3 regions of the Oceanobacillus alkalisoli genome follow, and region 2 is predicted to be linked to each of the others. Evidence: predicted binding sites of a transcription regulator. Region 2 holds the regulator's gene; each other region holds the start of a gene.
The links. Region 2 encodes Rex, which represses fermentation and respiration genes when NADH is low (regulators of the CRP and FNR family bind a similar motif). Its sites were predicted from a motif close to TTGTGAAATATTTCACAA; they were not measured.
Positions count from the first base shown of each region.

Region 1: adhE (bifunctional acetaldehyde-CoA/alcohol dehydrogenase) is a predicted target of Rex. The motif match lies at 6,545-6,562, and genes of this name have one in related genera.
Region 3: L3V42_RS01540 (formate/nitrite transporter family protein) is a predicted target of Rex. The motif match lies at 3,517-3,534, and genes of this name have one in related genera.

Region 1 covers NZ_JAKNRA010000001.1:1,006,505-1,017,120, reverse strand. The annotation lists gene mqo (malate dehydrogenase (quinone)) at 1-170, shown strand, start outside; gene L3V42_RS04510 (DUF2829 domain-containing protein) at 438-659, shown strand; gene L3V42_RS04505 (3-oxoacyl-ACP reductase) at 991-1,746, shown strand; gene L3V42_RS04500 (QueT transporter family protein) at 1,923-2,432, shown strand; gene hprK (HPr(Ser) kinase/phosphatase) at 2,585-3,505, shown strand; gene L3V42_RS04490 (LysM peptidoglycan-binding domain-containing protein) at 3,876-5,288, opposite strand; gene L3V42_RS04485 (YpjP family protein) at 5,478-6,086, shown strand; gene adhE (bifunctional acetaldehyde-CoA/alcohol dehydrogenase) at 6,583-9,186, shown strand; gene L3V42_RS04475 (NAD-dependent protein deacylase) at 9,283-9,996, opposite strand; gene htpG (molecular chaperone HtpG) at 10,152-10,616, shown strand, end outside.
Region 2 covers NZ_JAKNRA010000028.1:2,107-12,722, reverse strand. The annotation lists gene tsaB (tRNA (adenosine(37)-N6)-threonylcarbamoyltransferase complex dimerization subunit type 1 TsaB) at 1-514, shown strand, start outside; gene rimI (ribosomal protein S18-alanine N-acetyltransferase) at 507-956, shown strand; gene tsaD (tRNA (adenosine(37)-N6)-threonylcarbamoyltransferase complex transferase subunit TsaD) at 953-1,963, shown strand; gene L3V42_RS17685 (FtsW/RodA/SpoVE family cell cycle protein) at 2,538-3,719, shown strand; gene L3V42_RS18610 (hypothetical protein) at 4,057-4,218, opposite strand; gene L3V42_RS17680 (hypothetical protein) at 4,248-4,499, opposite strand; gene L3V42_RS17675 (CNNM domain-containing protein) at 4,522-4,704, opposite strand; gene L3V42_RS17670 (hypothetical protein) at 4,698-4,859, shown strand; gene L3V42_RS17665 (ABC-F family ATP-binding cassette domain-containing protein) at 4,856-6,775, opposite strand; gene L3V42_RS17660 (redox-sensing transcriptional repressor Rex) at 6,922-7,557, shown strand; gene L3V42_RS17655 (hypothetical protein) at 7,623-8,555, shown strand; gene L3V42_RS17650 (CPBP family intramembrane glutamic endopeptidase) at 8,602-9,318, opposite strand; gene groES (co-chaperone GroES) at 9,661-9,945, shown strand; gene groL (chaperonin GroEL) at 10,014-10,616, shown strand, end outside.
Region 3 covers NZ_JAKNRA010000001.1:332,433-343,048, forward strand. The annotation lists gene L3V42_RS01525 (TRAP transporter permease) at 1-416, opposite strand, end outside; gene L3V42_RS01530 (DUF1850 domain-containing protein) at 413-883, opposite strand; gene L3V42_RS01535 (TAXI family TRAP transporter solute-binding subunit) at 873-1,862, opposite strand; gene L3V42_RS01540 (formate/nitrite transporter family protein) at 2,688-3,485, opposite strand; gene fdhA (formaldehyde dehydrogenase, glutathione-independent) at 3,714-4,961, opposite strand; gene rraA (ribonuclease E activity regulator RraA) at 5,284-5,766, opposite strand; gene L3V42_RS01555 (TM2 domain-containing protein) at 5,800-6,033, opposite strand; gene L3V42_RS01560 (threonine/serine dehydratase family protein) at 6,277-7,203, opposite strand; gene L3V42_RS18440 (PH domain-containing protein) at 7,339-7,512, shown strand; gene L3V42_RS01565 (DUF4177 domain-containing protein) at 7,858-7,983, shown strand; gene L3V42_RS01570 (hypothetical protein) at 8,168-8,359, shown strand; gene ssuE (NADPH-dependent FMN reductase) at 8,546-9,091, opposite strand; gene L3V42_RS01580 (glutaredoxin family protein) at 9,145-9,402, opposite strand; gene L3V42_RS01585 (LLM class flavin-dependent oxidoreductase) at 9,521-10,616, opposite strand, start outside.

The sequences.
Region 1 (10,616 bases), on a different contig from region 2:
GTTTCCCGGATCGCATAGAAGAGTGGGAGCCGAAGATTACAGAAATGGTCCCGTCTCATGGTATGCGCCTACGCGAAAATCCGGAATTGCTGCGTGAAATTAAAGCATCAACATCTGAAGTTCTGGAATTAAACAAAGTCGACGAATCAGATTTATTAGCAACTGTATAATAAGCATATAAAACATCTGCGCACTGCCGCGGGTGTTTTTAAATTTATAAGCATGAATGAATTTCATCATTACCAAAGTCGGCTTTTCCATCACCATATGTAGTTGGGAACGAACCAACTCAACTACATATGGTGATGGTGAAGCATTAAATACGTATTATGAAATTCATTAGCATAGATAAAGATTAACAAGACATATATCCGCCATATTTGAAAACAATCCAGGTATCCTCTATACTTTTATGTATGAAGAAAGGATGAGCTCGTATGAAATTTGAAGAGGCATTGCCACGTCTTCGGGCGGGTGAAAAAATAATCCGTTCCGGTTGGCCGGGCGCTGAACTTTACGTCAAGCTTGTTGGTGAAAGTGCAATCGATGGTGAAAAATTGAATCCATATTTATTAATAAATGTCGAGGGGGAAGGGTATACAATGTTTACCCCGACTGTTTGTGATTTACTTGCAGAAGATTGGGAAATAGTCAAGTAAAGGGGGAGCCTATTTTTAGCATGGGCTCTTTTTTAATAGTAACTATAAAATAAAAGTGCTATGGATAACTTAGGTATTCAGGGCTGGCCACGTCCGGCTCAAGCGCCCAGCAACTATCAAACTTCACACTCCTCCAATCGGTAAAGAAGACTTAGCCGTTTGGTCTTTGTGAGGCTTAGTCGCACTTATACCCTTGCGGTGAAAGTCAACATCAACTCTCTACCGTCGCCTGAGTTTCCTTTATCTCCCCCTCGGAGTGCTCCAGTTTGTACGTTGCTAAACGGGCGCTTGCGCCTTTGTTCTATAAAAAACTTTAAAAGGATGATGATGCTTGAATTTTTCAGAGTACGATGGGAAAACGGTTTTTATTACAGGTGCAGCTTCGGGGATTGGCTATGCGCAGGCAGAAGCCTTCTTGAAGCAAGGTGCTTCCGTATTTGCGGTGGATCAGAATGAAATGGGTTTACAGCTGTTAAAACAAGCGTACCCGGAGAAATTTGCTTTTTGGTGTGCGAATGTAGCGGAGAAGCAAGAAGTTGCGGAAGCGGTCCATCAAGCATTAAGAGAGTATGTCCGGATTGATATTCTCGTGAATACAGCAGGCATCCTCGATGATTATAAAACAACCCTCGATACGACGGAAGAATTATGGGATAACGTATTTGATACAAACGTGAAAGGAATTTATCATGTTACGAATAATATCCTGCCTCATATGTTGAAATGGGAGCAAGGTGTTATTGTGAATACCGCATCGATTGCCGGGCTTGTCGCAGGTGGCGGGGGAGCGGCATACACGGCTTCCAAGCATGCGATTGTCGGCTATACGAAACAGCTCGCTTATGATTACAGCAGGAAAGGGATCCGGGTAAACGCGATAGCACCTGGAGCAATCCGGACCCCAATGAACGCAGAAGACTTCGCGGGTGGAGGCGAGATGGCGAACTGGGTGGCAGAAGAGACACCGGCCGGGCGCTGGGCTGAACCAGAAGAAGTTGCAAGCCTTACCTTATATCTTGCAAGCAGTGCGGCAGATTATATTCATGGAGCTGTTATCCCGGTTGACGGCGGCTGGACTGTTAAATAGCGTATCCTAACTCTTTTCAGGCAAAAATCCTTCTATGCAACAGAAGGGTTTTTTGTTATACTCATCTGGCAAACTTTTTTGCTTGTATTATGGCACTTTGCAGGGCGCTTGTCCGATCCTTTGGCCATAATTATTACTAAAATAGCAATCTGCTATTTTACAAAGGAGTCTATCAAATGAATAGTTCTATTGCACACGAAGAGTCACTGACTTCCATAAGAAGTATAGTGAAAATTTCATTAGTTTCCGCATTATATATGGCGGTCACCCTCATTTTATCTGTCATTAGCTTTGGACCAATCCAGCTCCGTCTATCTGAAATGTTCAATTACCTGGCACTATTTCACAAACGATATATTGTCGCGGTTTTCTTGGGTGTTGTGATTGCGAACTTCATGTCACCGATGTGGTTTATCGATGTGCCAATCGGCGGACTTGCGACCCTTGCAGTACTGCTCGCGGCCCGGGCTCTGACAAAAAATATAAAAAATGTAAAAGCTAAATTTGTTGTTACAGCTATTATTTTTACGTTATCGATGTTTACCGTCGCTGTGCAGCTTTATATCCTATTCAATCTTCCATTTTGGATGACTTATCTCACGGTTGCCCTAGGGGAACTGCTATCTATGACAATCGGTGGGTTCATCATGTACATGGTAAGTAAGAGAGTGGATCTGACAAAATAAGACGAAAGCCAGGTTTTCAAAGTGTTGACCTGGTTTTTAGTATTTGTATTAAATTACCGAGCCCCCTTACTATACGCCGCAATATATTGTATAATAGATCCAACTATCATTGAAACGGAAACATATTAGAAAAAGAGAAATTAGGTGTAAAAGTGAAAACAATTAGTGTAGAACGAATTTCCAAAGAATTATCCTTGGAAATTCTTGCAGGGGCAGATAGTCTTGACAGAAAAGTATCAAAGAATAAATCACACCGGCCAGGACTTGAGTTTATCGGTTATTTTGATTTTTTCCCGACGGAACGCGTGCAAGTTCTCGGATTAACGGAAATAAATTACTTGAAATCGCTTAGTGTGGAAGAAAGAAAACAAAGAATCGGCAATATTGTAAATTACCATCCTCCTTGCTTTATTGTAACGCGGGGACAAGAAGAATTGACCTATCTCGAACAGTATTGCAACCAGGAGAATATTCCGTTACTCCGAACGAATGATTCTACATATGAATTCATCGCTAAATTGGACGCTTATTTGGGTAGAGCTCTAGCAGAGGAGATTGCTGTACCGGGTGTTTGCCTCAATGTATTCGGGATTGGAATCCTCTTGCGCGGTGAATCGGGAATAGGAAAAAGTGAAACCGCTTATACGCTAATCGGTCGGGGTCATCGTCTTGTTGCCGATGATATCGTCGTCCTTAGAAAGCTTAGTCACCGTACGATCCTTGGAACACACAATGAGATGAATAAAGAATTCCTTGCATTAAGAAGTGTAGGTCTGTTAAATATTGTTCGTGTTTATGGAAGAAAAGCATTCCAGGATGAAACGCGGATTGCGCTTGATATCGAGCTCACCAAATGGGGAGATAATGAGCTGAACAATGATCTTGAGTTAAAGACAGAATATACGAGTTATATGGGAGTCGAAATTCCTCATATTAAAATTCAGCTTCAGCCGGGAAGAGATGTTGCCGGTTTAATTGAGGCAGCAGCAAACAGCTGGTATTTAAAACAACAAGGCTACAGTGCTGCTGAAGAATTTATCCATCGAACGGAAAATTATAATGGAAACGAATAAGGACAGCTGGTTCGAGCTGTCCTTTTCTTGTGTCCGGTAAATGGCCGGTTTTTCGTAGGGCGAGCATTGTCAGTTAAAACTTCAGCCTCTTCCAATTGAGAAAGAAAATTTATCCGTTCGTTCTTTGTCAGGCTTAGTCACCATTTAATCAACTGAAGCACCAGACGGCCAGATTTTTCGGGCGATTAGGGCATTACTAATCTACCTAATCAGCGGAATGGCAGCTCCTTCAGTTGATTAGGAGCTCTCTGATTTATCGAAACAACAGAAAATCAGATCTTTTACGTGATTAAGGGATATGTTTCTTACAAGTAAAAGAAAAGTTTGATTAAATTTATCTGCTTCTGGGGCGTTTCCGCTCTTATTCTTTTTAAATCCGCTTTCTTACCGTAAAGTTATCCCGCAGCAATTCCCAGTTCTGAGGGAAAGGATAGCCGAGTGCCCAATAACTGATTCCGCCAAGATTGAATTCTTTTGCCAAATCAAACTTTGCCTGAGCACTTCTCGCATCCTCAAACCACACTTCATGATCTACGCCGTCTTCATCCGTATAACGAAAGAACGGTGAAGCGGCAACTTCATCATACTGAATTTCTGCGTTATATTCGGTAGCAAGCTCCACAGCCCTTTGAGGACTGAACGTTTGTGCAGCTTGCCCCTGCACATGTGGCAACCTCCAATCCCGCGCGTAAATCTGGAAACCGAGGAATATTTTTTCCGAGGGGATTTCTGTCAAGGCATATTCTATAACCCGCCGCATTTGGTTTAACGGTGAAATGGCTTGAGGCGGACCGAGACGGTATCCCCATTCATATGTCATCACGACAACGAAATCGGCAATCCTTCCTTGGGCTGCATAATCATGTGCTTCATATAATAATCCAGGCTGGTCGGCGCTCGTCTTCGGTGCTACAGCGGTCGAAACAAAATAGCCTTCTGGATGGAGCCGGTCCACAGCCAATTGAATAAAGTTATTGAAACGCTCCCTGTCTTCCGGCAATACATTTTCAAAATCAATATTTAATCCCCGGTAGCCTTTTTCATTCATCACCCTTAAAATATTCGTCAATAATGTATCCATCAGTTCGTCGCTCGTTAGAATGGTATGAGTGAGGGTGGACCCGGCTTCCTCCGAGGTGAAATTCAAAATCGACATCATCGGCAAAATATTCTCCTCATAACTTGCAGCAATCATCTGCTCATCCGGAAAAGGCTCCAAGCTTCCATCCGCTTGAATCAAATAGGCGAATGGGCTCACAATTGTCAGCAGCTCTCCAACTTCACGGATCGACTGGGCGCCAGCAGCATCTTGTTGGTAGGAATAGGCATTGACATCAATAATTGGTTTTTCCCGTGGGATAAACAGTATTTGGCCAGTGAAGATAGGCTCGGTTATCGTGAGGGCATTCTCCTGGGCGAGTGCATATACAGATACCCCATACTGGTTCGCAATACTTGCGAGCGTCTCACCTGGTGCCACTTCATGACGTAGAAGTGGAATGAAAATTTCCTGTCCTGGCATGAGTATCTCCGCATCAATTCCTGGATTTGCTTCTAAAACTAGATTTAAAGACATTCCATAATCATTAGCAATACTCCACAAGCTTTCTCCAGCCCGAACCGTATGCCACGTTCCTTTAACCGGAATAAGTAAAGCCAGCCCAACAACAAGCTGTTCTGGATCCGGCAAATCATTTACCCGCAATAAATCGGCCATGCTCACCCGATATCGTTCGTGTAACGCATACAAATTATCTCCTGGCTCCACAACATGAATAATCAAAACAAACTCCCCCTCACAAATTTCGCTCCAATATCCTATGCCCAAAAAGTGAGACTGTGTAGGAAATAGGGTCAGGGCATTTGTTCCGCTAAATTAATAGAAATTTTAAGAAATAAACCATTATCCCAATAGACATCTGCCTATAACATGTTAAAATTAAAGTAAGGAAATGATTGGGAAGTGATGCTCATGAAGATATGGATGAAGAAAGCGCTCGTTGCACTTATTGCAATTGCAACACTCGGAATGTATACGCCGACCGCTTTACTAGAAATTGATGCCGAAAATAATAAGAATAGTGTCTCCTCAAAAACAGAATTTGATCAAGCGACTGAACTCCGTACAAGTGAAGCGACTCTCGAAAACTATGAAACAATGCTTGAGATCGAGACAGAACCGGATTATTTACGGAAGCTTCAAGAACAGGCGAAAATGCAAAGCTTGATGAAGTTTGGTCCTCGTATTGCTGAGCAGGTAGAGGACGAGTTTTCTGCGGTTATTTTGCCGAAAATGGAATCTGTGTTGGAAGAACTAGCAGTTGAAGCGGGAGAAGATGCTGTCCGTTATTATGGAATCACGGAACAACCGGCAAAAGGTTACGGGGAGCGAATCTTTCACGTAACGGATTACCGGACGGAAGAAGATATCGTCCGCTTCCATGTCCGCCGTGATAACCGCCCATTAGAAGGCTATTATTTCAATTTCCATTATCATCTTCAAAAAGATGATTTCAAAGAGCACCACACCCTCGGTGAAATTTACTGGGATAAAAATACACCACCTAAGTGGATGGCATAAAGATAAAGGAAAAGGTTGGGATATAACTGTCCCAACCTTTTCCTTTATCTTGTTAACAGAATGAATTTCATAATTACCAAAGTCGGCTATTCCATCACCATATGTAGTTGGGAACGAACCAACTCAACTACATATGGTGATGGTGAAGCATTAAATACGTATTATGAAATTCATTAAATATAAAAGGGAGCTGCCAACTATTTTAGTAAACCACTTTACCATAGTGTTAATAGAACTAACTATTTAGAATAGTTTCACTGGTTTGTCACAATTCACCAAAACGGCAAGCGCTTCCAGATGTTATGATAGTTTTGAAAGCGAAAGACGAATTTTTATAAAATAACATGCTCAACAATTCACAATAAAGAGGTGATTATAACATAAACGAACAGACACTATTCTCCCGGTTTTAAATGAAATTTGCTGGCAAGCATTAAGCCATTTTTTTTAAAATTAAAATGATCAATATTTCACAAATAAACGAGGAGGATTTACGATGACTACCAAAGCGCCTGAAAAGAAACAAGTTAAATCATTAGTCGAAAGCATTGATGCCCTAGTTGAAAAAGGGAATAAGGCATTAAAAGAAATGAAAATGCTGGATCAAGACCAAATTAACAACATGATTAAAGAAATGGCTTTAGCAGGTATGGAGCAGCATATGGAATTGGCAAGGCTCGCTGTAGACGAAACAAAACGCGGGGTTTACGAGGATAAGATTATTAAAAACATGTTTTCAACAGAATATATTTATCACAACATTAAATATGAACGGACAATAGGGGTCATGCATGAAAATGAGATGGAAGGCATCGTTGAAATTGCAGAACCTATCGGAGTCATTGCTGGAATTACTCCTATTACCAATCCGACTTCTACGACAATGTTTAAATCAATCATCTCAATTAAAACGGGCAATCCGATTATCTTTGCTTTTCACCCCGGGGCACAAAAATCAAGCGCCAAAGCAGCGCAGGTCGTCTATGAAGCTGCTTTAAAAGCGGGAGCACCTGAGCACTGCATCCAGTGGATTGAACAACCAGCTGTGGAAAAAACGCAGTCACTTATGAAACATGAAGGTATCGCGCTCATCCTAGCTACAGGTGGAGCCGGTATGGTTAAATCTGCTTACAGTTCCGGGAAACCAGCCTTAGGTGTCGGTCCTGGTAATGTCCCTTGTTATATAGAAAAAACTGCACATATTAAACGGGCAGTCAACGACCTTATTTTATCCAAAACATTCGATAATGGCATGATCTGCGCTTCCGAACAAGCTGTCATTATCGATGAGCCAATCTATGAAAAAGTGAAACAAGAGATGATTGCCCATAATTGTTACTTTTTAAATGCTACGGAAAAGGTAAAAGTCGAAAAACTGGTCATTGATGAAAATAAGTGTTCTGTCAATCCTGCAATTGTAGGAATGAGTGCAGCTGCCATTGCGAACATGGCTGGAATCACCGTACCGGAAAATACAAAAGTATTGGTCGCTGAGTTAACCGGTGTGGGTCCTGATTATCCGCTGTCACGGGAGAAGCTCAGCCCTGTCCTTGCCTGTTATAAGGCGAATAATACAGAAACAGGACTCAGACGATGTGAGGAAATGCTGGAATTTGGTGGACTTGGTCACTCCGCTGTCATTCATTCTGAAAATCAGCAGGTCATCGATGCATTCAGTCAGCGGATGAAAGCCGGCCGCTTGATTGTCAACCAGCCATCTTCCCAAGGGGCAATTGGTGACATTTACAATGCGTATACCCCGTCACTGACTCTTGGATGTGGTTCATATGGCGGAAATTCAGTGTCTAGCAATGTGAGCTCTGTTCATTTATATAACATCAAAAAACTGGCAAAAAGAAGTGTTAATATGCAGTGGTTTAAAATCCCACCAAAAATATATTTTGAAAAGAATGCCGTCCGATACCTTGAGAAAATGCCGGATATCTCAAAGGCTGTCATTGTAACGGACCCGATGATGGTCGAATTGGGATATGTGGATAAGGTCTTATATTATTTAAGAAAACGTCCGGACTATGTCCATTGCAGAATTATATCGGATGTGGAGCCAGACCCTTCTAAGGAAACAGTTATGCGTGGTGCAAAGGTGATGAAAGAATTTGAGCCGGATGTCATTATCGCTCTCGGTGGCGGCTCACCTATGGACGCCGCTAAAGGGATGTGGTTATTCTATGAATATCCGGAAACAGACTTTAATGGTTTGAAGCAGAAATTCATGGATATTCGTAAACGTGTTTATAAATACCCGCAGCTCGGAAAACGGGCGCAATTTGTCGGGATTCCAACAACCTCCGGGACAGGTGCGGAAGTCACATCTTTTGCCGTCATCACGGATAAAGAGAATAATATAAAGTACCCGCTGGCTGACTATGAATTGACACCGGATGTCGCAATCATTGACCCACAATTTGTGATGAGTGTACCGAAAACGGTGACAGCTGACACTGGAATGGACGTCTTAACCCATGCGATTGAAGCTTACGTATCCAATATGGCGAACGACTTTACAGATGGGTTGGCAATTAAGGCGATTCAGCTTGTCTTTGAATACTTACCACAAGCCTATCATGATGGATCGAATGAATTGGCTCGTGAAAAAGTGCATAATGCTTCTTCCATTGCGGGAATGGCGTTTACCAATGCTTTCTTAGGGATAAATCATAGTTTGGCACATAAACTGGGCGGTGAATTCAATATCGCGCATGGGCGTGCCAATACCATTTTGTTACCTCATGTCATTCGCTATAATGCAACGAAGCCGACGAAATTTGTGTCATTCCCTAAATATGAACATTTCATTGCAGATAAACGCTATGCAGAGATAGCCAAAGCAATCGGCTTACCAGCTGCTACGACTGAAGAGGGGGTAGAAAATCTTGTCCAAGCCATTATTAAATTGGCAAAAGAATTGGATATCCCGATGAGTATGGAAGAGAATGGGGTCACGAAGCGAGAATTTGAGGCGAAAGTGGATCATTTAGCTGATAAAGCTTTTGAAGATCAATGTACAATGGCAAATCCAAAGTTACCTCTCGTCACAGAACTGGCTGATGTTTATAGAAAAGCATTTAAAGGTGTATAGGCCGTAAAGGAGAAGAGGTTGGGAAAAAAGCCAGTAAATAGAATTGAAAGACGCGGTATCTACTCTCATTAGTGGATACCGCGTCTGTTTTTTTTCTTATAGATTCTCATCCAGTTCTTGCAAAAGTACACCAATTTTCTTATCTTGGATAACTAAATCTGCAGACCCATCAAGCGGTGTATCTTCCGCATTCACAATAACCAATTTCGCGCCGTTTTCTTTTGCAAGCATGGGGAATTGGTTTGCCGGTGTGACAGTAAGCGAAGAGCCGAACACAATGAATAAATCTGCCTTCTCCGTCTCCCGGAGTGCAAATTCAAACGCATCGACTGGCAAGCTTTCTCCAAATAAAACAATCGAAGGTCGCAACACACCGTTACATTCCTCGCAGTAAAACGCCTCTTTTACATAATTCTCACTACCATACTGGCGCCCGCATGATTCGCAATGTAATTTTTGCAATGTACCATGAAGTTCTGCAACTTGCTTACTGCCTGCAAGCTGATGAAACCCATCGACATTTTGTGTAATAATCGATTTTACTTTGCCGGACTGTTCCCAGTTTGCAAGGATTGAATGTCCTTTATGGGGACCGTATTCCTTCACACCGAGGACACGCTCCCGATAAAATGCAATAAATTCTTCCACATTATGATTGAGTGCATCAGTACTTGCAAGCTGCGCGGGGTCTTTTTTCGTCCATAATCCTGTATTTGCCGACCGAAAATCCGGGAGGCCACTTTCTGTCGACATCCCTGCTCCGGTGAATACGACCGTATAATCAGACTGCTCCAACCAATTTTTAAGCATGTCATTCCTCCTTCTTGATATCCCCAGTATACCGTGAATTCAGGAAGCTTGCAGGGAGACCCAAGTTGATTGACTTCATAGAAAGGATATGGTATTTAATTAGGTGGATTAGTACGTGCGAGTTTACATACTTATAACGAAAGAGGAGAGAGATTATGGAAAGAAGAGAATTTCAAGCGGAATCCAAGAAACTATTAGATATGGTGATCAACTCGATCTATTCACAACGGGAAATTTTCCTGAGAGAGTTAATTTCCAATGCGAGCGATGCAATCGACAAACTATACTACCGGGCACTTACAGATGACAAGCTCACGTTTGATCAAGACAGTTACTTCATCAAGCTTGACCCGAACAAAGATACACGAACATTAACCGTAACCGACACGGGTATCGGAATGACAAAAGAAGAGATGGAGAACAACCTTGGCATTATCGCGAAAAGCGGATCCCATCAATTTAAGCAAGAGAATGAAATTAAAGATGGCCATGACATTATTGGACAATTCGGTGTCGGCTTCTATGCGGCCTTCATGGTTGCGGAAAAAGTAACTGTTATCAGTCGTTCTGTTGATAGTGAAGAAGCTTATAAATGGGAGTCAACAGGACCAGAAGGCTAC
Region 2 (10,616 bases):
TCCTGGCTCTTACACTGGAGTACGGATAGGACTTACAACAGCGAAGACACTTGCGTGGGCGCTTGGCGTCCCCATTGTTGGAGTTTCCAGTCTGGAGGCGCTCAGTTACCAGGGACGTTTTTTTGACGGGTTTGTTTGCCCGTTTTTTGATGCGCGCAGAGGGCTCGTTTATACAGGAGTTTATGAATGGAAGAGTGGACAGCTGACGAATCCGGTTCAAGATCAGAATACGTTATTCGTAAATGTTTTGAAAGATTTACAAGCGGAAGGAAAGCCTGTTTTATTTTTAAGCCCAGATATAGCATCATTTAAAGAACTGATTATGGAAACCTTAGGTGATTTGGCTGTTATGCCGGAAGGTCCTTATCATATTACCAACCCCGCACATCTAGGGCTTGCAAGTTTAACAAGGAACCCGGATAATATTCATACACTTGCACCAAATTACTTACGCTTAGCAGAGGCTGAGGCGAACTGGTTAAAAAACCAAAAGGAAAAAAAGAGCAATGGCTAAAATTGTGATACGCAAAATGGAAATCAAAGACGTGCCAGAAGTATTGAAAGTAGAGAAGTCTTCCTTTCCGGTCCCTTGGACATCGGATATCTTTTACCATGAATTAACAGATAATATGCAAGCATTATATTTTGTTGTCGATTATGGTGGTGAAATTATCGGTTATGCCGGGATGTGGATTGTCATAGATGAAGCACAAATTACAAATATTGCTATCTTGCCTGAGTACCGCGGGAAGAAAATAGGAGAGCAATTATTCCATCATTTAATGATGGCAGCAATTCGTATTGGGGCGGTACAGCTCTCTTTGGAGGTTCGAGTTTCCAATATCGTTGCACAGAGAATGTACCGGAAATTCGGACTTCTTCCTGGAGGTATCCGGAAGAATTACTATACAGATGATCAGGAGGATGCTCTTGTGATGTGGGTGAATTTAAAATGAAAAATGAAAAAATCATACTAGGTATTGAAACGAGCTGTGATGAAACAGCAGTTGCTATAGTGAAGAACGGTACGGAAATACTTTCAGACGTAGTTGCATCTCAAATTGAGAGCCATAAACGGTTTGGCGGAGTTGTCCCGGAAATAGCTTCACGCCATCATGTTGAGCAAATAACGATGGTGCTTGAAGAAGCGGTAGAGGAAGCAAACGTGGAATGGAAAGATATTGATGCGATTGCAGTTACAGAAGGGCCTGGTCTTGTAGGAGCTTTGCTCGTTGGTGTGAATGCTGCGAAAGCACTCGCTTTTGCGAAAAAGAAGCCTTTAGTCGGTGTTCAACATATTGCAGGACATATTTATGCTAATCGATTTGAGCAGGAATTTACATTTCCATTGCTTGCTTTAATCGTGTCTGGTGGCCATACCGAACTTGTGTTAATGAAAGAACATGGCGAATTTGAATTGCTCGGTGAGACGCTCGATGACGCCGCTGGTGAGGCTTACGATAAGGTTGCAAGAATGTTAGAATTGCCATATCCCGGAGGCCCTGAGGTAGATCGTTTAGCTGCACTTGGTAAGGAAACAATTGATTTTCCGCGGGCTTGGCTCGATGAAGGCAGTTATGATTTTAGTTTCAGTGGATTAAAATCTGCAGTTATCAATAAAATCCACAATGCGAAACAGCGTGGAGAAACGTTAAAAAAAGAGGACATTGCAGCAAGCTTTCAAGCAAGTGTAATTGAAGTGTTAACAACAAAAACATTACGAGCTGCTAAGGAGAAAAACGTGAAGCAAGTAATTGTTGCGGGCGGAGTTGCAGCAAATCGAGGTTTGCGTACGGAAATGCAAGTCCAGTTTGACGAAGCTGGAATTCCATTACTGATCCCTCCTCTAAATTTATGTACAGATAACGCTGCGATGATAGCTGCTGCTGGAACCATTGCTTTTGAACAAGGAAAACGGGATGGTCTTGATTTGAACGCAAACCCCTCCCTCGAACTCATTTAAGAACAAAGGTGGAAGCGTCCTTGCAGGTTAAGCAAGCGCTTGTCTTCGCAACGCTTCGGACTGTGATTACTCACCCCGCCGAAGAGCGTTTATACTAGCACATCCAGTAGTCGCAGCCACGTCCAAACTGTGTCTGTCAGGATAGAAGGTTGCTCCATATGTGATCGAACTTTCACTCTTTTCTTTGATATAAAGAAAACTAAGAAGATGATCGTGAGTCGATGCCCGCTTTCACTACTTGGGTATAAGAGGGGATAAGCCTTCTTTATCGATTGGACTGGAGTAAGTTTGAAAGTACAGTATCCCTTCTATAATCTTCTATGTTGCGAGAAAGAAATCCCCAGTAGTTGTGGAGTTTATTCACAACTTATGCACAGTCTTGTGGATACAATATCGAATCCTTCTTATACCACTGTTCATGATGTGAATAAAAATGGGATAAAAACTCCCGAAAACTGTGGATAATGTGGGTAGAATTGTTAATGACCATTATAGCGGGCTTTTTTCAATAAATAGCTTGTGGATAATGATTAGAAAAGTTAGATTTCAGAAAAAGAAGTATGGTGATGCAGCAATGACAAAAAAACAGTCCTATTATGTGCAAACCGATTTATTAATCTTAATCGTTTTATTTTTCGTGACCAGTCTTGTAGCTATTTATAATGCGGCACAGTTTGAGCAATATGAAAATGATAATTTTGTCTTTAAACAGATTGTTTGGTTTTCTGTAGGGCTATTATTTGCTGCGTCGGTGCAATTCTTGGACATGGAACAATTGTATAAAGGCAGTGTATATATTTATGCTGCTGGTATTTTATCGTTAATTATATTATATGTCAGTCCATCGTCAATTGCCTACTCCGTGAATGGGGCGAAGAGCTGGTTTAACAATATTGTTCCCGGCGTATCGATCCAGCCGGCAGAGTTCGTTAAGTTGACGACGATATTATATTTATCAGTTATTATCAGTAAGCATAAACAAAAGTTTGAAGAGAGTACGTTAAAGTCAGATACGATGCTCTTGTTGAAAATGGTAGGAATTACGATGCTTCCAGTCGGCTTGATTATGCTGCAGCCTGACTTTGGTACAGCGATGGTTTATTTGTTTATCCTTGGGATGATGATTATTTTTGCAGGAATCAGCTGGAAGATCATTCTTAGTTTAGTAGGGGTTGTCGGTACTTTTTTAGGGGCTGTACTTATTTTTATTGTCCAATTTCCCGCACTTGCTAAATTGGTAGTTGGACCGAGCAGACATTATCAAATCGACCGTATTCTAACATGGTTTGATCCGACACAATCGACCGATTCAGCTAATTGGCATTTTGACCGAGCTTACATGGGACTTGGTTCCGGACAGTTAACTGGGAAAGGTCTTGGCGGAGTCGAGGTGTATTACCCGGAAGCCCAGACGGATTTTATATTCTCAGTAGTTGGGGAGACTTTCGGATTTATTGGTGGATCTTTAGTGATTCTGCTGTACTTTCTGTTAATTTATAAGCTTGTATCGTTAGGGTTAAGCATGGATAAATTTGTTCCATTTGCTTCGTATTTCTGTTTTGGCTTCTTGAGTTTGATACTTGTACACGTGTTTCAAAACATCGGTATGACGATCGGAGTGATGCCGGTGACAGGAATCCCATTACCGCTCATCAGTTACGGGGGGAGTTCGGTGATGGCGACGATGCTCGGGGTCGGAGTTATTTATCGGATAGCTGTGGAATATACAATTCAGAATGATTATTTGTTTAAATAAAAAATGAGCACTCTGCTAAGAGGGTGCTCATTTTTATTTTAGTGGATAAATATAATGGTGTAAATGATGGAGCTTGAAAGGGGGTTATTTCAATCTGTTGCTAAAGCTTTCTGTAGCATGAGCTATGATGATGTGTGCTTGACCGTATTGGTCCATCGCTTGTTTGAAATTACTGAAGAATATTGATAACTTTTTCATTTATACTCCTCCTTTATCTTTACCTATAGTAAGCGTAATAGATAAGGCAATTCAACTCAATCCGAGTGAAATCGATAACATCTCTTAAGAAAACGTGAATATTCTGAATGGAAGCCTTGACATCTTTATTTATCGTATCTTATCGTCTGTTTCCTTCGTTTATAATAAAAAACGAGGAAAAGTTAGGTCCAACTTCTCCCCGTTTTATTTTCGATAGAGACAATCCGATTTCTCCTATTTTCCTCGCTTTGAATTCTGTGTTGTTATAGGAAATGACGAATTCTTCATCAAGCGCTGGAATATGTCGAAGCTCATGGATAAGAAATCCATTTAATGTATCAAAATCATGATTGGTAAACCGATGGCAAGCATTTCATCCAATTGATACAAGCCGATTGTCCTTTTAACCAAGTATTCATTTGTTCCGATTTCCTTGAACTCTTTGTTTATGTCTGGATGTTCCTTTAATAGAATATCTTCACTGGAAATTTCGCCGACAATCTCTTCCTCAATCGTTACTAAGCCTTCTGTTCCGCCATTTTCATCAAGAACGATTGCAATATGGGTGTTTTGCTTTTTCATACTGGCAAATAATTCATCAATCTTACGTGTTTCGATGACAAAGTGCGGTTTCCGTATTACACTTTTTTAGGATAAACTTCTTGTGACCGGTTTCTGGTTGTTGTTTTACCTTATTATCGTTTAGCCCGAAGAGTGCAATTTCAGAAGCGGCAAAAAATGCGTTAATGAGTATAAGAACGATAAGTGTTGCGATTGCTATTGTCATCTGGCCAACCTCCAATAAATTGTATTTTTACTCATCCGAATGAATTTCATAATTACCAAAGTCGGCTTTCCATCACCATCTGTAGTTGGGAACGAACCAACTCAACTACAGATGGTGATGGTGAAGCATTAAGTACGTATTATGAAATTCATTAATCCTGTAAATTTGCCCAACTCTCCATTAGTTCTTCTAATTTGTCATTCAGCTCGTTCACTTGTTTCGTTAATTCCAGTGCTTTCTCATGATCTTGGAATACTTCAGGCTTAGTCATTTCTTCTTCAAGGTTTGCAATTTCTAATTCCTTTTCTTCAATGGCAGTTTCAAGCTGTGCGATTTTTCTATCGCGCTTTCGTTTCTCGCTTTGTAGCTGTTTCTCTTCCTGAAAACTGCGACGCCTATTATCGGTGTTTGGCTTATCCTCTTTTTGCTGGGAAAGCCTGATAAATTCTTTTTCTTCTTCTGTTTTTTCAAGATAATAGTCATAATCTCCGAGATAAATCTTGATTCCATCCTTACTCATCTGTGCAACTTGGTCTGTAATCCGATTGATGAAATAACGGTCATGGGAAACGAAAAGAATTGTTCCAGGGTATCCCATGAGTGCTGCTTCCAGTACTTCTTTACTGTCGATATCCAAATGGTTTGTCGGTTCGTCTAGAATAAGCAGATTAGCTTTCTGCATCATTAGTTTCGCAAGGGCGAGTCTCGCTTTTTCTCCGCCACTTAACGTATTTACCGGCTTTAAGACATCATCTCCACTAAACAAAAAGTTACCCAGCACTGTTCTGATATCTTTTTCCATTACGAGCGGATATTCATCCCAAAGTTCCTGGAGGATTGTTTTATTCGAGGAAAGATCTGCCTGCTCTTGGTCGTAATAGCCAACTTTCACATTTGTCCCAAGCTCAAAGATTCCCTTTGTTGCCTGGAGTTTCCCAATAAGTATTTTAAGTAAACTCGTTTTGCCAACCCCGTTTGGCCCGATAAGAACGACCCGCTCCCCGCGTGTGATTCTTAGATTCGCCTGTTTAAAGGTATACTCTTCCTCGTCCGGATAACGGAGGGCGAGGTCTTCAATCTTCAAGACATCATTCCCGCTTCTCCTTTCTATATCAAAAGAAAAGGACATGGATGCCTCGTCTCCGAGCGGCCTGTCCATCCGTTCCATTCGCTCAAGCTGTTTCCGTCTGCTCTGAGCTCGTTTCGTCGTCGAAGCGCGGGCGATATTACGCTGGACGAAATCTTCCATCCGTTTAATTTCTGTTTGTTGTTTCTCGAACTCTTTCCGTTCCCGTTCATAATCAGCTGCTTTTTGTTCAAGAAATTTACTATATGTCCCGTGGTATTTCTTCGTCTGATGTCTTGAAATCTCATAGACTAGTGTTACAGTCTTGTCCAAAAAGTAACGGTCGTGGGAAACAATGACAATAGCCCCTGGATAGCTGTTTAAGTAAGATTCGAGCCAACCTAATGTTTCGATATCCAAATGGTTTGTCGGCTCGTCAAGAAGCAGAAGCTGTGGCTTTTGCAGGAGCAGCTTCCCAAGTGCAAGCCTTGTTTTCTGCCCGCCACTCAATTCACTGATCATCGTATTGTAATCATAATCTTGGAAATTGAGTCCATGCAATACCGCTTTAATCTCTGCTTCATACGTATAACCGCCGCCAGTTTCAAAGGCGTGCTGCAACCGATCATATTCTGTCAGTAAGTTTTGGTAATCAGCTTCCGAGAGTAAGTCGGTGGTTTGCAACTGCTCTTCTATATGACGTAATTTTCCTTCTTGTTTTTTTAAATCGTCAAATACCGTGACAAGTTCATTCCAGATTGTTTTACCGGATTGCAGTTCCATATGTTGGGAAAGGTATCCAATCGTCAGCTCTTTCGGCTTAATCAGCTCACCCGTGTCATAGGAGAGATCTCCAGCCATTATTTTTAATAAGGTAGATTTACCTGCCCCGTTTCTCCCGACAATCGCTATTCGATCGAGATCTTTTACCTCAAGTTTTACATTTGATAAAATGGTTTCCGAACCAAAAGATTTCGAAAGTCCATTCATTTGCATTAAAATCATACATTCACCCCATTATATGTATTGTAACGTAAATATCGACAGAAGGAAATTACTTGTGAAAATCATCACGACATTTTGTCCATTTTCTGTTAGAATAGACCATACAACTACTAAATAATTCGTATATCATGAAATGAGGAGCAGATATGAAACAAAATAAAATACCACAAGCAACAGCAAAGCGGCTTCCGTTGTATTATCGTTATTTAAACACTTTAAATCAACAAGGGAAGAACCGGGTTTCGTCAAAGGATCTCTCTGAAGCGATTAAAGTTGACTCTGCCACGATTCGTCGTGACTTTTCATACTTTGGTGCATTAGGGAAGAAAGGTTATGGCTATAATGTCGAATATTTGCTTGGTTTTTTCCGCAGTACGCTTGACCAGCATGAAATGACAGAGGTAGCTTTAATCGGTGTCGGTAATCTAGGTACCGCTTTTTTAAATTATAACTTTACAAAAAATAATAATATCCAAATAAAAATGGCCTTTGACAGTGATGAAAACAAGATAGGCCAAATTGTAGGTGGCGTTCCGGTTTATGCGATTGGTGAAATGATGGAGAGAATCGAGGGGATCTCCGTTGCAATTCTTACCGTCCCTGTATCAGAAGCAGATGCGATTACAGAGAAATTAGTGAAAGCAGGGATTGAAGGTATCTTGAACTTCACACCTGTTCGGATTACGGTGCCAGATAATGTACGCGTTCATCATATTGACTTAGCCGTTGAACTGCAGGCACTTGTTTATTTCTTGAAGCATTATCCACTCGAGTCAAACTAGGATATATACATAGAGAAACAGGAAATTGAAGAGAAACTGGAGAAAAATGTAGGGGTGTGGAAGACGTGTCGAATCGTAAATTATTGGCAGGAGTGCTGGTTATCTTCTCCTGTCTGTTTTTGGCGGCTTGCTCGGATGATTCAGAGAATGAGGAAACGGCAGAGCAAAACGTAGAAGCAACGGAAGATGTATTCTATTCTGTCTTGGAGTCTAATGTGAAGGCTTTGATGGAAAAAGACTTGGACGGTTATATGGAGACAATCCACCCGTATTCACCAGCTTATGACTCAACGGAAGAGACGATTCAAGAATTCTTTGAGTTCTCTCTCGATATCGAGCTGAACGATCTGGAAGTGAAAGAACAGTCAGATGACAGGGCAGTCGTTGCTTACGCGCAGCGCACCGTCGATAAGGACGGGAGCGAATTCGAGAACAATGAAACGATAGGGGAGCATGTTCTTCAGTTGGATGATGGAAAATGGAAGATTTATGAATCGGAAATTATCGAGGTTAATCCACTTCCTGCAGAAAGGGAAGCAATCGAAATAACTGGGGATTATGCAAATGAAATTACCAGTCTTCCAACACCATTTGAGGAAGAAGAATGGCTGCTTGCAAGCTACGAAGAAGGGGAAGGCGAAACAACAGCTGAATATATCCCAGTTGATGAAAACTTAGGAAATTACAGTGCAATCATCACTTATGATTACTATGAGAATGGTAACGAAATTAGTGGGCTTGCGAATTTCATCAGTGTACTGGAGTTAAGTTTAGAAGATATGACAACAGGTGAATTTGAATTTGAACGTTTCGGTGCAACGGAGAGCGAAGTGATGTATCAATTCCGTGTGGACGGAGATGCGACGGAGCCGAACCAAGAAGAAATTGGACGTATATTCGTTAAGGAAAATGATTTATATGTCGTACGTTATACGGTGATGGAAGAGTCGATTGAAGACGTTGATGAAATCATTGAGATGTTACAGGAAATACAATAGGAAAAAATGGAAGATGACTTTTGATATGAAGTCATCTTCCATTTCTTTATATGCAACTAAATAAAATAGTCTGCAGTTGTTCGAGCTGATCTAACATTTTTTGGATTTCCTCCGGTGTTAAGTTGTACTGCTTATAAACAACATAAGAATTCATCCCCGCGTGGACGATAATCGGAACAATAATCCGTTTTGTTTTTACATAAAGGAAAGCAAATACAAGTCCCATAGCGGTATACATAAGAAGATGGGAAAAATCTACATGAAAAGCAGCAAAGACAAGCGCTGATAGTATAGCGGCGAAAAAGAAGTTCATCCGCTTATAGAGGCTCCCGAAGATAATCTTTCTAAAAATTATCTCCTCAAGGATTGGCGCAATAATTGCTGGTACCAAAATAAAGAGTACATTTGTCCGGGCATATTCCATGATTCCCATTGTATTCTCCGATCCTGCTGGGATGCCGAGAATAAAGACTTCAATCATAGCGGCGATGCCTTGAGCAAAGAAAGCTAGAAACACCCCAAGGATCGACCAAAGAATCACAGAAGAAGCAGGGGAAGCATCTCGATGTGCCGGTTTCTGCATGTCTGGTCTCATCAGCCATAACGTAACGAGCATTCCAGCAGTAAAACTGAAGATCGTCCAATAAATCATATATTGTGAATAACTTTCAGGAAAATATAATTCAATATACAATGCCACCGGAAGCGCAGAAAACTGCATAATCAAATACGTAACAATCACATACCAATATCTCTTCGGCAAAACAAAACGACTCCTTTTATCATAAATTCACACAAACGTATTTTAACACAAATCGGGGCGGGGGGTCAGAGTATTGGTCCCACTTTTATCCCGGTGTAACCGTCCGTAAAATTCCCACCGAATGAAGTTTCACTTTATCTTATCTATACCCAATTATATGTATAAGTCTCCAATAATATCTATTTCCAACTCCTTTTCCAGATCAGAATTAAAAAATAGTAAAAAGACAGATACATTGCTTGCATTTTTTTAACTTATTACTTATTATATTAATTGTGATTAGCACTCGCTGCGGTTGAGTGCTAACAAAAAATAGACTTTAGAATCAAGGAGGAGTTCTAGATGATTAAACCATTAGGAGATCGTGTTGTTATCGAACTTGTAGAGCAAGAAGAAACAACAGCAAGCGGGATTGTACTTCCAGACTCTGCACAGGAAAAGCCACAAGAAGGTAATGTAGTAGCGGTAGGTTCTGGCCGTGTAACAGACAGTGGTGAAAAGATTGCTCTTGAAGTGTCTGAAGGAGACCGCATTATTTTCTCTAAGTTTGCTGGAACAGAAGTGAAATACGGCGGGAAAGAATATTTGATTCTACGAGAAAGCGATATTCTAGCTGTTATTTCATAATTTAAATTACCTATACTTAAGATACTTAAACATACATTTATAATTAAAACTAGGGAGGAATTGTAACCATGGCAAAAGATATTAAATTCAGTGAAGATGCACGCCGCGCATTAGCTCGTGGAGTAAATACATTAGCAGATGCAGTAAAAGTTACACTTGGACCAAAAGGACGTAACGTTGTACTGGATAAGAAATTCGGCGCACCATTAATTACAAACGACGGTGTAACAATCGCAAAAGAAATCGAATTGGAAGATCAATTCGAGAACATGGGGGCACAGCTCGTATCTGAAGTTGCTTCCAAAACAAATGATGTAGCAGGCGACGGTACAACAACAGCTACACTTCTTGCACAAGCAATGATCCGTGAAGGACTGAAAAACGTAACTTCTGGTGCGAACCCAGTAGGTATTCGCCGCGGAATTGAAAAAGCAGTTCAAGCCGCAGTAGAAGAATTACAAAATGTTTCTAAATCTGTAGAGAACAAAGAATCCATTGCACAAGTTGCAGCAATCTCTGCTAACGACGATGAAGTAGGCGAGTTAATTGCTGAAGCGATGGAGCGTGTTGGGAAAGACGGCGTTATTACAATCGAAGAGTCAAGAGGATTCAACACAGAGCTTGACGTTGTAGAAGGTATGCAATTTGACCGTGGATATGCTTCCCCGTAC
Region 3 (10,616 bases), on a different contig from region 2:
ACAGTCATCATCGCCATTATAATATCTGTCGTAGTGGCAATCCCTCCTCGTGTTGTGACAAGTTCAGGGTATACGACAAATAAATAAACACAGGAAGCGACACTTAGTCCAACGAGAATCCAATCATAGAACGGTATTTTAGCGCGGCTTTGTTTTTTGAATGTCGGATAGAGTAAAAATACGAGAGCAAGTCCACCCATTAAATGGACGTTCCGCTGCAAGAGAGTCGGTAGTGGATTAAACGTTACATATAAATGGAATAGAGCAAAAGCGATTGCGAAAATTGAAATGAACCATAAGATCCCCTTGTTGTTTACCTCCCGCACATTGGATTCCAAATCAAACTTTTCCAATACTTTCTGAACTTGTTCATCCGAAATTTCGGCAGATGCTGCTGGCTTCTTTTCGTTCGTCACAAAAATTCCCCCCTTATGTATTCCCAAATAGATAAAGAACGCGTCTTGATGACGACCCTCTCATGATCATCAAAATCATGATGTAAAGGAATTTCCCGATTTTCCGCGTAAATCGTCAAATTTACATTTTCTGATACAGTTATATTTAATTCCTCATGAGCGATATCCATTTCCATATGGATAAAACCATTTTCTGTCGTTGTTTCTTCAGCTTCATACGGTGTGCCCGCACCAAATGTTTTAAAATACGTCTCTACCAATATGATTTTCTGCTTTTCTCGCTTATACCTCTCAAACCATTCTTCTTTTTCAATGGAATGAATCCATCCTAAAGTAAATTCGTTCTCTTTAAGATAATAAGCGCTACTGCCTCCCGCAATTAGAATGACAGGCAGCCGTAAAAAAAGAAGAAAAAGGAGCACGATGAAAAACGCGCTCCCTATCCAGATTTTTTTCTTATTGCTCATTAAAATATTTCTCAGCTCCTGGATGTAATGGCGCAATGAGTCCGTCCCCGGCTGTATCTAATGATATATCGGATGCTGCTTGGTGTGAATTAGCTAACTGATCCAGATTTTCAAAGAAAGATTTCGTTAATTCATACACATCATCCTCACTTAAATCTTCGCGTACAACGAGCGCATTCGGAACAGCTGCTGTTGCCACAACTTCAGCATTATCATACATATCAACTGGAATTTCAAATGGAATAAAGTATGGGTGTTCTTCAGCAATTTCCGCAACTTTATCTGCATCTACTGTTACCAAATTAATATCAAGCGTTTCAGATAGTTCTAATACAGAAGCATTCGGCAGTCCACTCGTTAAAAAAGCTGCATCAATTGTACCGCCAGATAAACCGTCAGACGCTTCCGCATAACCTAAATAGTCTACCTGCAAGTCATCATATGTAATATCATGACCATCAAGCAGTGCACGTGCATTTATTTCTACTCCGGATCCCTGGTCACCAACGGCAACCCGTTTCCCAACCAAATCTTCAATTGTTTCAATACCAGCATCTGCTCTCGCGACAATTTGGACGACATTCGGGTACAGCGTGGCAATTTGTGTAATCCCTTCTAGTGGCTCTGAGAAGCTTTCTTCCCCATTCAAGGCCTGACTCAGTGCATCGCTCATAACAAACGCCATTTCTACTTTTTCATCCGCCATTAGATTCAAATTTTCAGCGGAAGCCCCTGTTGTCTGGGTACGAGAGTTGACATCATAAGTTGACGTGTAAATATCCGCAAGTGTTGTAGCGATAATATTATATGGACCAGACGCCCCGCCCGTAGCGATGGTCACAATATTTGCTTCAAGTCCGGCAGAATCCCCACTCCCGCCGTCACTACTATTCGCGTCGTCTCCTCCATCATCCCCACAGGCTACAAGCACAATTGATAGAATACCGATGACTAGTAAACCAAACCATTTCTTTCTCATTTCTGATCCCCTCTCCCCTTCTTTCAAATACCTTCAGTTTATAAAGCGCTTTCATTATAATGTCTTGGTAATATTTTGTCAATTACAAAGTATTACTTCATTTAAATAAGCTATATTAAGTTGAACTAAATATTTTATCAATTGTTTTCCTTGTCATTATGACTTGGTAGGAGAACACTATTAGACACGAGCAGTGGCAAATTCATGAAATTGTCTTATAGGTGAGTGCTATTAGACAATGGTCGGCTATATATCTATGAATCTGTCTCATAGATGAGTTCTATTAGACACAATCGACTGCTTTTTCCATGAATCTGTCTCAGAGGGGTGTTCTATTAGACACAATCGACTGCTTTTTCCATGAATCTGTCTCAGAGGGGTGTTCTATTAGACACAATCGACTGCTTTTTCCATAAAACTGTCTCAGAGGGGTGTTCTATTAGACACAATCGACTGCTTTTTCCATGAATCTGTCTCAGAGGGGTGTTCTATCAGACACAATCGACTGCTTTTTCCATGAATCTGTCTCATAGATGAGTTCTATTAGACACAATCGACTGCTTTATCCATAAAACTGTCTCAGAGGGGTGTTCTATTAGACACAATCGGTTACTTTATCCATAAAACTGTCTCCTAGATGAGCTTTATCGAACAAAAGCGAATTTAAACAACATAACTTTCTAATAGATGGATCCGTTCCTATTACAGGAGTGAAAACTTCAGTTTCAACATATATAGCTTTTATTTATTCAAGTATGGTATGTTTACCACACAAAAATAGAGGTGCTCTGACACCCCTAAGTTAATCACTTTCTTTCCTATAATCTACACTTTCTCCTTCTTCTCTCTCGTCACAACATGAAGAGCTAATGCAACAAATAAAAATCCACTAACAAAGTTCCCAATCGTAACAGGAATTTGGTTCCAGAACCACCAGTCTGCCAAACTAACATCTGCACCGACCATCATTCCTGCTGGGATAACGAACATATTAACAACTGCGTGTTCAAATCCTTGCGCAAAGAAAATAAAAATTGGTATCCACATTGCAGCAATTTTACCAAAAGTAGAAGTAGATGTAGCATTCATCACCACTCCCAAGGTGACCATGAAGTTACAAAGCATTGCTTTCACAAATACAACAACCATGCCATCCATGCCAATTGCTTTATAATCTAGTGTTTTACTTTCCGCTACTGCAATCAGCTTTTGAATCATAATAGACTCATCGATATTACCAAAATAAGTAATGGTTATCACATACAATGCCGCATAGATGAGGCTGCCGGCTAAGTTTCCGATGAACGCCCAAGTGAAATTATGAGCAATAGATGATATCGGAATTTTTTTGCGGAATCGAGCTACCGGAAGCACGGCAAAAGAGCCTGTAACCAATTCAAGATTCAGTAATAAGGTCATTACAAATCCTGTCGGGAAAATAAGTGCGCCGACAATATCTAATCCAGTTTGTGTCGCTCCAGTGAATGCCAATGTTGTCGCATATCCTAATAATGCACCAGCTAGCATCGCTTTAATCAAAATATGGCTTATTGATAACTGTGACTTATTCACTCCAGCTGTCGCAATAGACTCGATTACTTGATTCGGTTTTACGTAATCCATATGCATCTATCCTTTTCATTTTAATAGTTATATGTTCATAACTTCACATACAAGAGCACTAACTTAAGTATAAACTATTTTTGGATAGATAAGTCTGACAGATTTGTGACTATATCTCTTAAACTCAAATCATTAATGAAGACAAAAAAAGCTGGAACTGATCTTAACTAAACTTCAGTTCCAGCTCTATAAAAATTATACGCAAAACCATCCACTAAATTAGAGTTGTTAATTAATCACTTCTGCCGTATCAAGGCTCAAGTGTTTACGAACCGTTCCGTGCGGGTCAATGACATATTTTCTTGCTGCTCCGCCGTCAAACTGTTTATATCCATCTGGGGATTCACCCATAGAAATGACCGTCGCGTTCACCACTTTCGCAATTTGTGCACGGCCACTTAAAATCGCCTGCATTAAATCGCGGTTGTATTTCATTACAGGCGTTTGTCCCGTAACAAAATGATGTGCTTTTGCGAAACCTAATCCAAAGCGGATTTTCAGTGTTCCTTCTTTCGCCTCTGCATCAACCGCACCCGGGTCACCTGTAACATACAATCCAGGAATACCGAGTCGTCCTCCTGCTCGCGTTATATCCATAATGGAATTCAATACTGTTGCAGGGGCTTCCCCGGCATCTTTGCCGTGTCCGCTCGCCTCAAAGCCTACCGCATCAACCGCACAATCAACTTCCGGAACGCCTAGAATTTCTGCGATTTGCTCACCGAGATCATCATGGTCTCTTAAGTTAACCGTTTCACAGCCAAAGCTTCTCGCTTGGGCCAACCGTTCTTCATTCAAATCGCCTACAATAACAACCGATGCACCAAGCAGTTGTGCAGAATGCGCTGCAGCAAGTCCAACTGGTCCAGCTCCTGCTACATATACCGTCGAGCCCATTTTAACTCCCGCACTATAAGCACCATGGTATCCAGTCGGAAAAATGTCCGAAAGCATCGTTAAGTCAAGAATTTTATCCATCGCCTTATCCCTATCAGGGAATTTTAACAGCTGGAAATCAGCATATGGAACCATCACATATTCGGACTGACCACCGACCCAGCCTCCCATATCTACATAACCGTATGCAGAACCAGGGCGATCCGGATTCACATTCAAGCAAATATGCGTGTCTTGCTGGCGGCAATTGACACAACGCCCACAAGCAATGTTGAATGGGACAGATACAATATCACCTTTTTCAATGAATTCTACGTCACTTCCAACTTCTATCACTTCTCCCGTAATCTCATGCCCCAACACCAAACCACTTGGAGCGGTCGTTCTTCCGCGAACCATATGCTGGTCACTTCCGCAAATATTCGTTGCAATCACTTTTAAAATAACTCCATGATTACACTTCCTTCCGACGTTCAGCGGGTTAACACCTGGTCCATCACGGAGAACAAGATCCGGATAACCGATATCCTTCACTTCCACCTCTCCTGGCTTGGAATACACTACTGCTTTGTTTGACAAACGAATCACTCCTTAAAAAAATTTTATAAGGATGTCTATCATGTAGGCATTGCTCTCTGAATTCGATTATATCAGGGTTAAGCAAAAATTCAATTAATTTTAATTTACATGAATTTACAAAATATAACACCATAATGTCTGTTAAGACGAAAATTTTGTTGAATATACCACAAAAATGTAAACAAAAAACTAGAACTGCAATTTATTCCAGCAGCCCTAGTTTAGTTAAAATCTTACTTCACCATATGTAGTTGAGTTGATTCGTTCCCAACTACATATGGTGATGGAAAAGCCGACTTTGGTAATTATGAAATTCATTCCCTTATATAATTTCTTTTTCTGAAATGATTACACCGTCTTCATCCGCATAAACGAAACTCCCCGGTCTCCATTTTACATCACCAAAAGTAAACCTCACATTCCGTTCGCCAATTCCATTCTTTTTACTTTTAAGCGGATTTGTTCCAAGTGCCAAAATCCCGACATCCATCGTAGCAAGATCTCCGGAATCACGGACACAGCCGTTAATAATCACACCAGCAAGCCCGCGGGTAACCGCAATCCCTGCTAATCGGTCTCCCATAAGTGCACAGTTCCTTGACCCCCCGCCATTTACGACAATGACAGAACCAGCTGGCACTGATTCAAGCGCTTCTTCGAATAAAACATTATCTTCATACACATGAACCGTTTCAATTTTCCCCGAAAAACGGTGCCGCTTCCCGAAAGAACGAAAGTCCATTTTACATACCTGGACCTCACTTGCATGGTCATCACAAATGTCTGCTGTTTTTAAATTATCCATTAACTATTCCCCCTTTTGCTGATTCCTTCCTTATTAGCGCGGATTCCTGCACATTCCTGGAATGAGAAAGATATCGACGAACATCCATAGCCAAAGAATGCCAAGCGGAATGTAGCCGATTAAGATCCACTGCGTTGCCCACCCAGTTACCCCTAATAATAACTGCATAATTCCAGTTGCTACTCTTCCAGTGTAGAACCGATGAACTCCAATCTGGCCGAAGATGAGCCAGAGGATATATGCTAATGCGATACTTTTCTGATGCATGATGTTACCTCCTGTTTGTCTATCTGCTCCTTTAACAATAAACCGTATCCTAACTTATATTATTCCACCAGCACCATCCTCTAAACCTCCAGTTGACCAATTCAACAACATTTGAGTGACATGAGGAACTTCAATAGTTACCATATTAAAATCGTATCGTTTTACAGGCAGGCTTGAAAGCGGAAGAAAGAACTATTTCCCAAAAAATTCCGAAAGAAGAAAGACTCATACCATATGGATTTTTTACCGAACGTCCACATTACCACCACTTAACACACTAACGATATTTTTATCTTCCACTCCTAATTTCCCGCTCATCGCTGCAGCTACCGTAACGGCCGCTGACGGTTCAATAAGTTGCTTCATCCGTTCAAGAACAAGGATTTGTGCCTCTTTAATTTCATCCTCTGAAACGAGAACAATATCATCCACATACTGCTGAATAATCGGATAGGTCATGAATCCTGGTTTACTTGCCCGAAGCCCATCTGCAATCGTAGATGATCTAGGAATCTTCGTGATTTCCCCACTTTTTAATGACAAATACGTATCATTTGCGATTTCCGGTTCCACCCCAATTACTTTCACATTCGGCTTACTCTGCTTAATTGCCGTTAGAATACCAGCTATTAGCCCACCGCCACCAATTGGAACAACAACCACATTAGCTTTAGGTAGCTGAGCAAGTATTTCCAGACCGATTGTTCCTTGTCCTGCCATTACAAATGCATCATTATATGGTGGTATAAATACACCGTTCTTTTCTTTCGCAAGCTCCTTTGCCCGAGAAATCCGCTCCTCTGAAGTCGTACCGAACGTTTCAATCTTCCCGCCATATGTTTCAATTGCTTGACGTTTCGTATCCCGGACATCTTCCGGTGCAACAACCGTAACCGGCACCCCGAGCTGCGTTGCAATATAGGAAACCGCCTGTCCATGGTTTCCACTGGATGCCGTTGTGATATACGCCGCTTTCTCCCGGACCATCTTCTTCACTTTATTCGTCGCCCCACGAATTTTAAATGATCCCGTTTTCTGCAAATGCTCCGCTTTAAAATACATTCCATTTCCACAGATTTCACTCAGGCTGCGCGAATGTAAAATTGGTGTCGTATCAATCACATCTTGAATATCCCGCTTCGCCTGTAATATGTCGTGAACAATTATCATAAGTTAATCCCTCCTCATCAAACGTGAAAATATTCTTAAATGTCATTATAAGCGATAGAGGAAGCGATTGCACGACTTGAATTTTTGGGCAATTTAGTAAGCATCAATAGGATTTTGAAACCAAAGTAAATATAAATGAAATCATTTAGGAAAACTATGAACCCCTTTATATCTCCATCACTCTCTATTCATAGAATTGAACTTACGTACAACAAATACGAAACAGTACAGGTTTCGCCCAAAGAAATAAAATTCTGTGTAGAGACGTTACAAGAAAAGAATCCAGATATTCAAATTAAAGAACACTAAGTTAATGAATTTCATAATACGTATGTAATGCTTTTCCATCACCATATGTAGTTGAGTTGGTTCGTTCCCAACTACATATGGTGATGGAAAAGCCGACTTTGGTAATGATGAAATTCATTCAAGTAACTATTACATAAAATAAAGTGTAAAACGTTTGGAATATTATGTTATCATTTAAGTATAGAGATAATGAGTTAGCGGGGAAGTTTGGTTTAAGAGCAGGGTATCACAGCCTATTACCCAAAAAATAAGTTAAAAGAGGGGAAGATAAGTATGTTTGAATCCATATTTGAAAAAGCTTTAGTAGGAGAACCACTTTTGGTTTTAAAGATAGTCAACCATTAGATGATTATCATTCATCAGCATGCGAAAGAAGGATGGAGACTAGTACAAATTTTTTCCCCAAGCGTAGATAGTCATAAAGGAGTCTCGTCGACTTATTTTGAATTAATCTTTGAAAGAGAGATATAGGTTTAATTGATATTAAAACAAACGTTGTTGTGCAAAACCTATAATAAAAGCTGTTGTATTTTCTTAGATGAAACCTTGTTACAAAGATGCGATGGTAAATGTTTTATTGGAGAACAATACCAACGACTAAATAAATGATTAAATCATATACCAGAAGATTAATACACCACAAGGAGGAATCGGTATGGGAGACCAATTTTTTGTTGGTTGGGGAACTCTTACCCTTATTAACGCTGGATTGGCACAAGGGAAAAACAGATCGGGGCTTAATTGGTTCTTTATTTCTTTGTTCCTTGGACCAGTAGCAACACTTATATTAGTGACCTTAGAAAAGCTGCCAGAAGAGGAAGATCATAATTTTGTCGATGAAGATTGAATATTTCTGCAACCAGGCGCTTTTCTCAATCGACTTAAACTTACATTTTATTTTTATGAATTCAAACAATCCAACCCCTCCCCACTTCATTTTACTTCACAGCTTTATTTCTGTCATTTTAAATATAAAAATGCGTGGGGCTTACACTTTTTCAGTGTAAGCCCACGCTCCCAGCCTCTTTTATTTCTAATAAATTTTTACGCCAATATTTCCTTTGATTTTCTCTAAAAAATAGTTGACTTGCTTTTTTGTCCGGTTCAGTACATCTTCGTCAACAATAACACGATCCCCTGTCTTATCAATGTCACTGTCTTTGTAATAAAGTCCTTTTAAATTTTGAGCTTTCATCGTCGCCAGTAACGGTTTCAACGCATAATCGAGCGCCAATAAATGAGAAGAACTGCCACCTGTCATGACAGGTAGTACATACGTATCTTGTAAAACGTCTTGCGGCAAGATATCGAATAATGCTTTTAGTACACCAGAATATGAAGCTTTATATACCGGTGAACCGACAATTATTCCATCCGCTTTTTCTAACGTCTTGGCGATTTCCTTTATTTTCGGACTGTTGAAGTTTGCAAAAAGCAAATCCTCTGCATCGATATCTTTCACGGAAATATGCTTAACGGAATATCCTTCCTCTTCCGCAAGGTCGCCTAAATAATAAAGGATGCGTTCCGATCTTGATAATGCAGATGGACTGCCTGACACAATTACAATTTGACTCATTCATCATCCCCCTTTTCGCTTATCAACGTGACCCTATGACACTCAAGCACGGTTTACTTAGTTGCTAAAGCCTTTTCCAAATGCTCAATCCCGACTTCTGTCACCGCTTGAAACACATTTCCTTTGCCGATTTCAACAACTGGAACATGACGCACGCCATATTTTGCTTCCAAGATATCCCTGCGATCATCATTTTCTGTCACATCAATCGTTTCATAAGCTAAATTATTTTCCTCCAAATAACTTTTTACCTCATTACAATAACTGCATCCTTCTTTCGACCAAACGACAATGGATTGCTGTTTTGCCATCTTTATCCCTCGCTTAAATTAGTTTAATGAATTTCATAATACGTATTTAATGCTTCACCATATAGCCGACTTTGGTAATGATGAAATTCATTCAGTTGTACATATAATCTATATTTTTTTATTGTGATGTTTCAGCTTGCTTCCGGTATCGATTTTCGATAAATGGTAAATTTAGATTTCCGCGCAGTGTATCACTTTCATAGTTGCGGTTGAAATATCCTTTTTCCTCTAATATTGGAACGACAAAGTTTAAGAAATCGTCATATTGCTTACCCATTACATACAGATTAATGACGAAACCATCCGCAGCTTCGTGATCAACCCACTCGATCATTTTGTCAGCTACTTGTTCATACGTACCGATAAACTCACTTTTCGGAGTCGCAACACGTAAGGCAACTTCTCTTAATGTTAAGTTTTCCTGCTGTGCCATCGCTTTAATTTGATCTGTCGTTGATTGGAAACTATTTTTCCCTACATCGCCAATGTCTGGGAAAGCTTCATCCAACGGAAACTGACTGAAATCAAAATGATCGAAGTAACGTCCGAGATAATGTAAAGCTTCCTCCGTACTAATTAAGTTTTTTATTTCGTCGTATTTCGCTTCCGCTTCTTCCTCAGTTGCACCAATGATTGGAGAGAGTGACGGTAAAATAGCAACGTCATCGCGTTTCCTGCCATTTTGAACTGCTTGATCCTTTAGGTCACGATAATATTCTTGGGCGCTTTCCAATGTCGCCTTATTCGTGAAAATGGCCTCCCCATGTTTCGCTGCAAAAGCGATTCCTGTTTTCGATGCCCCTGCCTGGAATATAACCGGCTGCCCTTGTTTCGAACGATCGATATTTAAAGGACCATGCGCTTTAAAAAACTCCCCCTCATGGTTTAAGCGGTGCATCTTATCCGCATCGAAAAATTGGCCTGTTTCACGGTTCCTGACAAATGCATCATCTTCCCAAGAATCCCATAATCCTTTCGCAACTTCCAAATATTCATCTGCCATTTTATAGCGTAAGGAGTGGTCTGGATGATTCCCTTTATTGAAGTTTGCAGCCGTTCCTTCAAGTGGTGTCGTTACAACATTCCAACCAGCCCGGCCACCGGAAATTTTATCCAATGATGCAAATTGCCGCGCGATATTAAATGGTTCACTGTACGTTGTTGATACCGTTCCGACTAAGCCAATTTGTTTTGTTACAGCAGCAAGTGTTGCT